DNA from 3 places in the Paenibacillus sp. FSL L8-0708 genome. Region 3 is predicted to be linked to each of the others. Evidence: riboswitches for the same ligand, from Rfam matches in the RefSeq annotation. Region 3 holds a riboswitch; each other region holds the start of a gene.
The links. Region 3 has a riboswitch for thiamine pyrophosphate ahead of thiC (phosphomethylpyrimidine synthase ThiC). Riboswitches for the same ligand answer to the same signal wherever they lie in the genome.
Positions count from the first base shown of each region.

Region 1: another riboswitch for thiamine pyrophosphate. It lies ahead of NYE58_RS02195 (ABC transporter substrate-binding protein); the one in region 3 lies ahead of thiC (phosphomethylpyrimidine synthase ThiC).
Region 2: another riboswitch for thiamine pyrophosphate. It lies ahead of NYE58_RS15410 (ABC transporter ATP-binding protein); the one in region 3 lies ahead of thiC (phosphomethylpyrimidine synthase ThiC).

Region 1 covers NZ_JBBPBC010000001.1:489,369-493,584, reverse strand. Annotated here, with positions in the region: gene NYE58_RS02205 (MFS transporter) at 1-260, shown strand, start outside; gene NYE58_RS02200 (hypothetical protein) at 333-1,784, shown strand; TPP riboswitch at 1,943-2,053, shown strand; gene NYE58_RS02195 (ABC transporter substrate-binding protein) at 2,216-3,265, shown strand; gene NYE58_RS02190 (thiamine-binding protein) at 3,641-3,934, shown strand; gene NYE58_RS02185 (ABC transporter permease) at 3,931-4,216, shown strand, end outside.
Region 2 covers NZ_JBBPBC010000001.1:3,269,960-3,274,175, reverse strand. Annotated here, with positions in the region: gene NYE58_RS15425 (amino acid ABC transporter ATP-binding protein) at 1-534, opposite strand, end outside; gene NYE58_RS15420 (amino acid ABC transporter permease) at 548-1,216, opposite strand; gene NYE58_RS15415 (amino acid ABC transporter substrate-binding protein) at 1,270-2,106, opposite strand; TPP riboswitch at 2,329-2,432, shown strand; gene NYE58_RS15410 (ABC transporter ATP-binding protein) at 2,568-3,326, shown strand; gene NYE58_RS15405 (ABC transporter permease) at 3,307-4,083, shown strand; gene NYE58_RS15400 (ABC transporter substrate-binding protein) at 4,080-4,216, shown strand, end outside.
Region 3 covers NZ_JBBPBC010000001.1:6,850,942-6,855,157, reverse strand. Annotated here, with positions in the region: gene NYE58_RS32195 (beta-galactosidase) at 95-2,146, shown strand; TPP riboswitch at 2,218-2,327, shown strand; gene thiC (phosphomethylpyrimidine synthase ThiC) at 2,430-4,172, shown strand.

The sequences.
Region 1 (4,216 bases), 6.4 Mb from region 3:
GTATTTTCTCCATTGCTTTAGTCTTCTCCAGCAAAATGCTGCCTGGCACCGAAGAGTCAACACCCAGCATTATGATTGCTTCCGGAGGTGTTGGCGGTGCTTTGCTACCTCTGTTTATGGGCTGGTCTATGGACCATTTAGAAGTGGCACAAACAGCCGGATTACTCGCCGCTTTTGCCGCCTTCTTGTTTCTGCTAAGCATTGCCGCATGGAGGTTCCAGTCCATGCAAGCGGTGAAAGGAAAGAGTTCCCGTATTTAGAACAGTATCAACGTTATCCTTTTAGGGTAATGTGATCTATAAGCATATTCTGAGCACAAGGATGGACGATGAATGAATGAGTCTTCAACTGAGCCTTTGTTACATACTGCGCTCATGCAGTTTATATTTCCCTTTTCTATAAAAAAGGGCGATTCTAAGCAGCTTATCCAGCAATTACAGGACGACGGCTTCACACGTTTTTTTCTGGATAATAAAGAGCTTGAAGCTGCCTATTACGGAGATGGCTACTGTGTTTCCCATGAACGAATGGAGCGCACCTATTTACCGTTTGCTGCACATGTCCTTTTTCCACGCAGGAAGGATGCCGACTCGTTTCGCCGTTTTTCCAGAGTAAATAATCTCGACTGCATTCTGGAGATTCCGCAGCAATCTATATTTTTCAAAATTCTCTCGACGGATATATTCATATGTCCTTTTCAGCTTGGATTCGTGACGATACGTGTCCAGCTGGAGGGGGATTCAATTCCCTTTAGTATTGCCCTAGAATTCGCGGATCGTTTCCGTGCGCTAGAGAATACCTTCATACAGGATGATTACACTTATATTCATTGCGGGGAACAGACCTATGAGATGGTAGAGGATTTTGTCTTCCGAAATTTGGTGGATGGACTGGAGCCATATCTGGATCAATCGGATATCAATGGGGCTTATTTCGAGACCCTTCCTTTTTTCGTAGATGAAAGAATGCAGGTGCAAGCTTTTTATGGCTTTCAGAATGAAGAAAGCTCTGATGAGATTAGTGTAAATCTGCGCTATCGTGCCTCACAGCTTGATGGAATTGATCTCAACGGAAAGCCCTATGCCAGTGCCAGCGATCCAGCGTATATTGCGAACTATTGTCATGAGCATTCCTATAATCGCTGGGGTCCAGACACGTATTATATGATGAATGAGCAGACTTTTTGCTGCATGACCCGCGCTGAACAGGAGATTGCTGTTAGTCTAGCCAACCAGATGTACGGGCAATATTATTACGGATTTTTACTCAATATTTTCCACAAAATCGTTCTGCTAAAGCTCGCCAATATGCACTCCCGACTTCGGATTAATCATGATTATGAGGAAATAGACAATCTAATCTACTCCATCAATAAGTTCTCGGCTAAGTTCTACTTCTTGGAGTTGATTTCCCAGTCGCAGGGCCGGGAGATATTTCTTCAGCTGCGTAAAGTATACGGAAACGATGCTTTGTTCGAGGAAGTGAAAGAAACCTTAAATGACCTGTTTCAGTATCAGGATAAGTTTCAGTCCAAGCGACGGGATAATCTGCTGATGATTCTCACTGTATTTACGGTAGTAAGCGGGATTTACGGCATGAATCAGGTCATTGACGATTTGGATGGAAAGATTCAATGGAGTAAAATGATTGGTTATTCTCCCTTTGAATTTCTTGCCCTCTTCGTGATCATGAGCGGGATTCTGATCAGCGTTGTCCTCACGCTAGGGGCGCTGGTTAGTGAGCTTAAACGGCGTCACCGCAAGAAATATAAAGATCTAGACTAGCAAAAAAGAAACTACTGGATTGGAAAAATTCAGGAGTGCACTACTAGACATTCCGAGTACAGCCGTCTATAATACACCGTATGCGAGAAATATAAGATATAAAGTATGGGTACAAAACTTATGCTTACTTATATTGCACATAGAAATACCCGTTAACTTCATAGAACCAGGGGTGCTGGAATTGGCCGGCTGAGATTGTATCCCACAAGATACTGACCCTTATACCTGATCTGGATAATGCCAGCGTAGGAATCGCCAATTGGTTCTGGTCCCTGTGACCTTAACTAACCTTGCGCCAAGCCAGCGTCCCGATCACTCGGGGCGCTTTTTTTGTAAGATCACTAAAAGATGTAGAAAAACGTACATACTACACTTTACGGGTTCATGTTGTGAAGACGGGATTCTTGTAACCTTAAAGGAGAGAAGAAGACATGCACCTCAAAAAAGCACTTACGTTGTGCCTCACCTGTGTACTCATTCTTGCCATTGCCGGATGCGGCAGCAACAATGGGAATACAGCCGGAAACAAAGCAAATGCTACTGATCCAACTGCTGCGGCTGGGACGGATGCTCCAAAAGAGCTCACCAAAGTTAAAGTCGCACTCGACTGGACACCGAACACGAATCATACCGGTCTATACGTAGCTAAGGATCTTGGTTACTACGCTGAAGAAGGTCTGGATGTCGAAATCGTTCAGCCAGGCGCAGCGGGTTCTGATACTATGGTTACCTCTGGCGAAGCCGCTTTTGGCATCAGCGCCCAAGAAGGATTAACGCTAGCCCGTCTACAAGGCGTGCCCCTTGTCTCGATAGCAGCTATTATTCAGCATAATACGTCGGGATTCGCCGCTCCAGTAGATCGCAATATTAAATCACCAAAGGATTTCGAAGGTAAAACCTACGGAGGCTGGGGCTCACCGGCCGAAGAAGCAGCCATGAAAGCCATCATGGATCCTGAAGGTGGCGATGTAAAAAAGGTGAAGCTGATCAGTATCGGTGAAGCTGATTATTTTACCGCCGTCAAACGTGACATTGATTTCGCCTGGATTTTCTACGCTTGGACTGGTGTTGAGGCTGAGTTGCGTGGCGAGCCATTGGATATGCTGTACTTAAAGGATTATGCGCCGCAGCTCGATTATTACACGCCTGTGCTGACGACGAGTGAGAAGCAAATTGCAGATCATCCTGATCTGGTGAAGGCCTTCATGAAAGCCACATCAAAAGGTTATCAATATGCCATTGATCATCCGGAAGAGGCTGCCGGTATGTTATCGAAGGCCGTTCCTGACCTGGACGCCGACCTTGTCCTAGCTAGCCAAAAATGGCTTAGCCCAAAATACAAGGACGATGCTGCCCGCTGGGGCGAGCAAAAAACCGAGGTCTGGCAGAATTACGGCGACTGGATGTACGATCTGAAGTTGCTGGATAAACCGCTGGATGCTGCTAGTGCATTCAGTAATGATTTTTTACCGGCGGAGTAGAGAGCGGACTTCAGAACCAAGAAGGTTGGACGTTACTTGAGGAAGGAGGAACGGAGCGTAGTAGTTTACTACGTGAGTACCGGACTTCCCAAGTTCGTTCAAGATTCGATGTCGAGTTTGCTTCCTGAATTACTTCGTTATCAAAGTTGGCTTTTTGAACTTACCTTATAATTTAAGAGTTCAAAAAGTCGGCTTTCAGAACCAAGAAGGTTGGACGTTACTTGAGGAAGGAGGAACGGAGCGTAGTAGTTTACTACGTGAGTACCGGACTTCCCAAGTTCGTTCAAGATTCGATGTCGAGTTTGCTTCCTGAATTACTTCGTTATCAAAGTTGGCTTTTTGAACTTACCTTATAAAATGAGAGGATTGATTATTGTGGCTAACACCCTACTAAGCATTCAAGTAATTCCAAAAACTCCGAACAATGAGGATTCCATCCCATACGTAGATAAAGCGATTGAGGTCATTCAGAAATCCGGTGTTAAACATCAAGTGAATCCACTGGAAACCACAATGGAAGGTGAGCTTAGCGAGCTGCTGGAGGTTGTGCGTCAGATGCAGGAGGCGTTGATCGAAGCAGGCAGTCCAAGCGTAATTTCGCAGATCAAAATCGCTCATAATCCTAACGGAATCAGCATGGATAAATTGACGGAGAAATATCGGCCGTGAGATCGACCTGGAAGCTAATATGGCCGCCCCTTGTGGCGGTCGTCTTCTTTTTAACCGTATGGCAGCTATCTGTATCTGTATTTCATATTGAATCCTGGATTCTGCCGAGTCCTGCTGATATTGCCCGTGAATCCACCAGTAACGCTTCTGGTCTTTGGGCTCATACGATGGCTACGCTGCGGCTCACTTTAATTGGTTTTCCCATTGGTACGGGGGTAGGCCTGATCGTTGCTTTGCTTTTGCATCTTTTGCCTTGGGCTAGACGGGCTTTTTATCCACTTA
Region 2 (4,216 bases), 3.6 Mb from region 3:
TACCAGCTCGGGGTCGAGCGCCGAAGTGGGCTCATCAAACAACAGCACTTCTGGATCTACTGCCATAGCCCGGGCGATGGCCACTCTCTGCTGCTGTCCACCTGACAGCTGATGTGGATAGTTATCAGCTTTATCAGCCAAACCCACCTTAGCCAGCAGTTGAAGGCCCCGCTTACGCGCTTCTTCCTTGGTTCGTTTCAAGACAGTTACTTGTCCCTCCATCACATTGCCTAGCGCAGTCATATGCGGAAATAAATTATACGATTGAAAGACCATCCCTGTTTTCTGTCGAAGAGCCAATACGGAATTCTGAGAAATTTTCTTATGATCTGTAAAATTGATGGTGATATCCCCGAGTGACAGGCTGCCTTGATCCGGGATTTCCAACAGATTAAAACAGCGCAGCAGTGTAGTCTTTCCGGAGCCGGATGGCCCAATAATGACAAGTACCTTTCCATGCTCCATTTTCAGATCAATACCCTTTAACACTTGGAGTGCGCCGAAGGATTTATGCAAATTAATGATTTCAATCACAAGTATCTCTCCTTTAGGTCGCAGAGTAACGATCGAGTCGTTTCTCCAAGTAATTTTGCAGCGCCGACAGCACAGAACAGAACACTAAATAAAACAATCCTGCTTCGGAGTATACCAGCAGAGGCTCATAAGTGGTAGAGGCTACCTGCTGAGCAGTTCTAAACATCTCCGTATAGGTGATGATCGCTGCAAGCGATGTATCTTTGACCAAGCTAATAAAAGAATTGGATAACGGCGGTACAGAAACGCGTGCAGCTTGTGGCAGAATTACGCGGCGCAGAGCCTGCCCGCGAGTCATCCCGACTGAGAAGGCAGCTTCCCACTGGCCTTTATGTATCGACAGGATAGCAGCGCGTACGATTTCCGATGAATAAGCCCCTACGCTAAGGGTAAATCCAATGGTGGCGGCAATGAAAGGGTCGAGTACAATACCAACAGCCGGCAAACCATAAAATATAATAAATAGCTGCACTAACAACGGGGTTCCCCGAATGACCCATACATAAAAACGGGCGATTAGCTTCGGAATTACCCACGGTGAAAGACGTGCCAACGCGGTTAGGATCGCCAAAATCAATCCAAGCACAAAGGAAAGTAGCGCCAACGGAATGGTAAAAGCCACCCCGGCTTTAAGCAGGGGTAGCAGTGTATCTAAGAAAATTTGTATTTTGCGGTCATCCATTATTCAGACATCCTTTTTAGCTTCTAGGCTTAATTAGCCTTGCTAGCCTTGTATTATTTTGAAACGTCAGCTCCAAAGTATTTCTCGGAAATTTTCAAGTACGTTCCATCACTTTTCATCTCTTTAATCGCATCACTGACCGCATTCACCAGCTCATCATTGCCTTTCAGGAATACCGCAGCACTTTGTGAGCCTTCAGGAATCTCATCAACCACTTTAATTTTTGCATCTGGTTTTTGTTTTTTCAGATCCAGATAAGACAAGCCATCATTCACAGTTGCATCAATACGTCCCGAAGTCAGCAGATCCATCGCTTGATTGAAACCGTCCGTAGCTACGATTTCAGCACCGTTCTCACGAGCGATGTCGGATAAGTTACTGGTCAGGGATTGTCCGGCTTTTTTACCTTTTAGATCAGCAAAGGTCTTAATATCCTCATTGTTTTCGCTCACGATCAATACTGCCTTGGATACAATATAGGGTTCAGAGAAATCATATTTCACTTTGCGATCTTCGTTAATGGAAACTTCATTAAAAATGACATCAAACCGTTTCGCATCCATCCCAGCAAAAATACCATCCCACTGAGTTTCAAAAAATTCAGCTTCAACACCTAAACGTTTGGCTACTTCTTCGGCAATTTCCACGTCAAAACCCGTCAATTTCCCCGCAGTGTCATGATAAGTAAAAGGTGCATAAGTCCCTTCTGTACCTATCCGCAATTTGCCGCTGGCCTTCACAGCCTCCAAACTGTTTTGCGCTGAAGATGCTGCTCCACCATTCGTTCCAGCTGTTGGTTCAGCAGCCGTATTGGTATTCGAATTATTGCCGCAAGCCGCTACAAGAACCACGGTTAACGCCAATATAATAGTTAGACTCCATTTTTTCATTATTAAATCCCCTCTCTCTATCCGGTTTTTTTCCGGTAAATTGAATAGTACACTGCCATCACATGATCGTCAATGCTTTTTTCCGATAATATACATCGGAATTGTAATATTAACTAGATTTCTACTTATATCTTACCCAATCTTGGATTAATCCTTCACTTCTTTCTCTCTTTACTTCTCAGAAAGATATGGTATATTTATAAACAAATTAATATGGACCTGTTATTTCACTAGGGGAGTCGGCCGACTGAGACGGAGCTTCAAGCTCCGGACCCTTGGAACCTGATCTGGATCATACCAGCGGAGGGAAGTGGAGCAGAATTTTCATCAAGCATGTTAAGTGTTATTATGCAGAATGAACTTTTTGACCCATTCATTTCCTCTGGAAATGGATGGGTCTTTATTTGTTTAGACGCTCCACAAAAATATTAGGAGGTTAGATCATCACGACCATTTTATCTATGCAAGGCCTAACCTACTCTTTTCCGGAAACTGAACAACCCCCTGTATTCGCAAATCTATCCATGGATATCAGGCAAGGGGAATTCGTCTCCGTAGTAGGTGCTAGCGGATGCGGGAAAAGCACATTTTTCAAAACGGTTGCCGGTTTACTCGAACCTACTCATGGAAAAATAAAACTCCCTACGCTCCCCTCAACCGCTAGTCGTTTAGGTCAGATCGCTTATATGCCTCAGCAGGATTTATTGCTGCCTTGGAGAACAGTGCTCGACAACTGCCTTTTGCCCTGGGAGATCAAGCCCAGATTTAGTAAACAGAAAACGATCACTCAGATTCGGGAAATGTTGGCCCGCTTCGGCTTAACAGATGTAGAGAAGGCTTATCCCCATGAACTTTCGGGAGGTATGAAACAGCGAGTAGCATTTCTGCGCACCTTAGTGGCTGGAGGCGGAAGTGGTCTTATGCTGCTGGATGAGCCCTTTGGCGCTCTCGATGCCATGACCAAACGTGAGATACACCGTTGGCTGTTGGAGTTATGGGGTGAACTGAATCAGACGATTATGCTCATCACTCATGATCTGGAAGAAGCCCTATTGCTCAGTGACCGGATTTATTTATTATCTGGCGGTGCGCACAGCGAATTACAGGAGATCGTTGTCGATCTACCAAAACCAAGACATTATAAGATGAACTATGAACCCCGGTTTATAGCACTACGGGCAGAGTTGGAGCGAAGATTGCATGCAACCTATACCTTTTAAAAAACATCTAGACAACTATGCTCCCTTCCTTCTTCTGGTACTGCTCATTCTTGTAATCTGGGAGTCAGCTGTTCGCCTTCACTTGATTCCAGCCTTTATTCTCCCTGCACCTTCATCTATTGGCATCGCATTGATCGAGCACAGGCAATTATTATTTGGACAGCATTTATTAGCGACGTTGCAGGAGATACTGGTAGGTTTTGTCCTTTCTGTGGTTTGTGGTGTATTGCTGGGCATTGGAATGTTCCTGTTTCGCCCCGTAGAAAAGGCCATCTATCCCTTCCTTATCATTAGCCAGACGGTCCCATTAATTGCGCTATCCCCCATTTTTATTATGTGGTTCGGATATTCGCTGTGGAGCAAAGTGGCTGTGGTGTTTTTGACGGCTTTTTTTCCAGTCGTAGTGAGTACATATGATGGACTTCGTACAAGTGGCCAGACTTACAAGGACTTATTATTAACATTTGGTGCAAACCGCTGGCAGCTGCTTGTCAAAACCCAAATTCCACTGGCATTGCCTGCTTTTTTCTCTGGCTTAAAGCTGTCCATTGTATACTGCGTCATCGGAGCTACTATCGGGGAATGGCTCGGCGGCAGTAAAGGACTCGGTTACTTCAGCCGCAGAATGGCCGGAAATATGCAGAGCGATGAAATGTTCGCGGCTGTATTTCTGCTGTCCGCGCTTGGTGTTGTGCTTTTTCTGGCGATAGCTTTACTCGAACAATTATTTTTAAAGAAAAGAGGATCTAACCAATGAATCATTTAAAATCACCACAACGAGGACTTATTTCTGTATTTCTAGTATGCACACTTTTGCTCTTAAGCAGCTGCGGGAAGGCAGACAAGCTAAATAACAACTCCCAAACCGGTTCCTCCAATTCCGAAAATAA
Region 3 (4,216 bases):
TAGCAATATTTTGTTATATAAGACCTCTTATCATTGATACTACAATAGAATTATAAAATATTGAAAGCATATTTTTAATACTTTGGAGGTAATGATGAAGAAACCTGTCGCAACTGAAAAATTCGAGCTTGGCGTCTGTTATTATCCGGAGCACTGGCCAGAAAACATGTGGGAGGACGATTATCGCCGGATGCGTGAACTCGGCTTTACGATCATTCGGATGGGGGAGTTTGCTTGGTCTATTTTTGAACCGGCAGAAGGGCAGTTTCAGTTCGGGCTCTTTGATCGGGCGATTGATCTAGCACATAAATATGGTCTTCAGGTTGTACTTGGTACTCCGACGGCGACGCCTCCAGCTTGGTTGACTGATAAGTATCCCGAAGTTTTAAATGTTACCTACGAAGGTGTTACACTTCAGCATGGCATGCGCCGTCATTATAATTACAGCAGTCCTAAATACCGGGAACTGTGTGCACGTATTGCAGAACAAATGGCTGAACATTACGGCAATCATCCGGGTGTAGTTGGCTGGCAAATTGATAATGAGCTCAACTGTGAGATCAGTGAATTTTATTCGGAGAGTGACCATAAGGCTTTCCGGGAATGGCTACAGCAGAAATATGTTACACTTGAGCATTTGAACGAGGCTTGGGGAACTGTTTTTTGGAATCAAAGCTATAGTGACTGGTCTCAGGTCTATCTTCCACGTCCGACTCCAGTACCGAAGCAACCCAATCCTCATCAGGCATTGGATGAAAAACGGTTTATTTCGGACAATACAATTTCTTTTGCCAAAAACCAAGCGGATATCATCCGTAAACTTGCCCCTAAGCAGTGGGTAACCACGAACGGTCTGTTCGGGCATCTCGATAGCCATGAAATGACGGATGAACTGTTGGATTTCTTCAGCTATGATTCCTATCCTCAGTTCTCTACTATTTTTTATGACCCGAATGAGCGGAATCCGCTGAATGATAGAGGCTGGGGACTGTCGTTATCTGTTGTTCGTTCGATATCCCCGAATTTCTGCATTATGGAGCAGCAGTCGGGCCCGGGTGGCTGGGTGAACCGGATGGATATGCCTTCTCCAAAGCCCGGGCAGATGCGGTTATGGACTTATCAGTCGATCGCTCATGGAGCAGATATGGTGTTATATTTCCGCTGGCGGACAGCTACGATGGGCAATGAAATTTATTGGCATGGAATCAATGACTATCATAATCAGCCTAACCGGAGAGTGCGGGAAGCGGGGCAGATCGGTCAGGAGCTGGCAGCAGCAGGTCATGCGTTTGTCGGTACTCGTAATCAGGCTAACATTGCTATTGTTCGTGATTATGACAATGAGTGGGATGGAGAATACGATGTTTGGCATGGCCCGTTTATGTGGAAGAGCAATAAGGAGTGGTACAAGGCGCTTCAGCGGAAGCATATCCCGAATGACGTACTCTATTTACGCAAAAAAACAACGCTGGAGGAGCTTGCAAGGTACGACGTGCTTATCTATCCTCACCCAGCGATTATGACAGATGAGACAGCAGCACTGCTGGATGAATATGTTCAGCAAGGCGGCAAACTGATCTTCGGCTGTAGAACCGGCTATAAGGATGAGCGCGGACAATGTTATATGCGTCCTTTCCCAGGTGCTGCTAAGGATCTATGCGGGATCACAGTTGAAGAATTCACAATGGTTAAGGGCAGTCGTCAGCCAACAACAATTAGCTGGTCGGGCGTGACCGAAGTCGTTACAGGAGCAGATGACTTTAATGATATTCTCAAAATAGAGGAAGCTTCGGTTGAAGTGATGGCGGTTTACGCCTCTGATTATTATGCGGGAAAACCGGCGGTAACTAGAAATCGTCGCGGCAAGGGTGAGGTTTGGTATTACGGAGCCGTATTTAATGAACAGGCAGCGGCTGAGATCATAAATTTAATTGATCTACAATCGCCAGCAGATTGGCTGGAGCTCCCAGAAGAGGTAGAGCTGCAAGTCCGTACCGGAGCTTCTTCCAGTTATGCTTTTTTGCTTAATTATAGTGAGACTCCTGTCACGATCCATCTTCATGAGACCAAAACAGATTTACTGAGCGGCACAACATTGTCGGGCGAGGTGCTTCTGGAAGGATTTGGGGTATTGGTGTTAAACTAACGTATACATTGATCTCACATTTGAGTAGATTTGGATAATTCTCTCTTTTCGGTTATACTTTGAAGTAGCAATTATATAGTCACGGGAGCTTGGTGGAACCAGGCTGAGAGGATAGTTATAACTATCGACCGTCAAACCTGATCTGGATAATGCCAGCGGAGGAAATGGAGCTCTATTTCTATTTGTCTACTCTAAGGCCGCATCTTATACAGATGTGGCCTTTTCTATGTGTGGGGAGTAGACCGTCTCCGCTTGATCAAATCACCTTATAGGAGGAATTGAGATGACAAGCGAATTGAACAACGATCCAATCAATCTATCAGCTTTTCCAGCAAGTCAAAAAGTGTATGTAAAGGGTTCACGGCCTGATATTCAGGTGCCTATGCGGGAGATCTCACTTAGTCCAACTGCGGGCATAGACGGCGAAGAGGAGAATGCTCCAATTCATGTCTATGACACAAGCGGGGCTTATACGGATGCTAATATTCATACTGATATTCGTCAGGGGTTAGAGCCCAATCGTCTAAGCTGGATTGAGGAACGAGGGGATGCGGAAGCGTACGAAGGAAGAACCGTGAAGCCTGAAGATAACGGGAATGCAACGGGAAAAGCTGTGGCGGAAGTGTTTCCAGCGCTCCATAGAAAACCTTTGCGAGCGAAAAAGGGGCGTAATGTCTCTCAAATGCATTATGCACGCAAAGGGATTATTACTTCGGAAATGGAATACGTTGCGATTCGTGAGAATGTGACACCGGAATTTGTAAGAGATGAAGTAGCCCGCGGCCGCGCCATCATTCCAGCGAATATCAATCATCCAGAGAGTGAACCAATGATTATTGGACGCAATTTTTTAGTGAAGATCAATGCCAATATAGGAAATTCCGCAGTATCCTCATCCATAGAAGAAGAGGTAGAGAAGATGAGATGGGCCACCCGCTGGGGTGCAGATAATATAATGGATCTCTCCACAGGTAAAAACATCCATACGACACGCGAGTGGATCATCCGTAATTCTCCTGTTCCTATTGGAACGGTGCCTATCTATCAAGCGTTGGAAAAAGTGAATGGGAAAGCGGAAGATTTAACATGGGAAGTGTACCGTGATACGCTCATTGAGCAAGCGGAGCAAGGGGTTGATTATTTTACCATTCATGCGGGGGTTCTGCTTCGTTATATCCCGTTGACGGTACAACGTATGACAGGCATTGTTTCAAGAGGTGGCTCCATCATGGCGGCATGGTGTCTTGCGCATCATCAAGAGAACTTTTTATATACACATTTTGAAGAGATATGTGAAATCATGAAGCTGTACGATGTTTCTTTTTCCCTAGGCGATGGATTACGTCCGGGTTCGATTGCTGATGCGAATGATGAAGCACAATTTGCCGAGTTAGAGACGTTAGGTGAATTAACAGCTATAGCTTGGAGTCATGATGTACAGGTGATGGTAGAGGGTCCAGGACATGTGCCGATGCACTTGATTAAAGAGAATATGGATAAGCAACTTGAAACTTGTAACGAAGCCCCTTTTTATACATTAGGTCCACTGACTACAGATATTGCGCCTGGTTATGATCATATTACCTCTGCTATAGGTGCAGCGATGATTGGTTGGTTCGGTACAGCTATGTTATGTTACGTAACTCCGAAGGAACATCTTGGCCTGCCTAATAAGGAAGATGTACGTATAGGGGTCATTACTTATAAAATAGCGGCTCATGCCGCAGATTTGGCGAAAGGGCATAAAGGAGCACAAGACCGGGATAATGCTCTTTCGAAAGCCCGTTTTGAATTTCGTTGGCGTGATCAATTTCATTTATCGTTAGATCCTGAGCGAGCGCTCGAATATCATGATGAGACATTGCCTGCGGAAGGCGCTAAAACAGCTCATTTCTGTTCCATGTGCGGGCCGAAATTTTGCAGTATGAAGATCTCTCATAATATCCGGAATACGACGAGAATTGAATCAGGAATGCAAGAGAAGGCGCAAGAGTTTCTCCAAGGCGGGAGCCTCATTTATAGATAACTTTTTCTGCTAAAAAGAAATATCTAAAAGAAGTCGTCATTGGC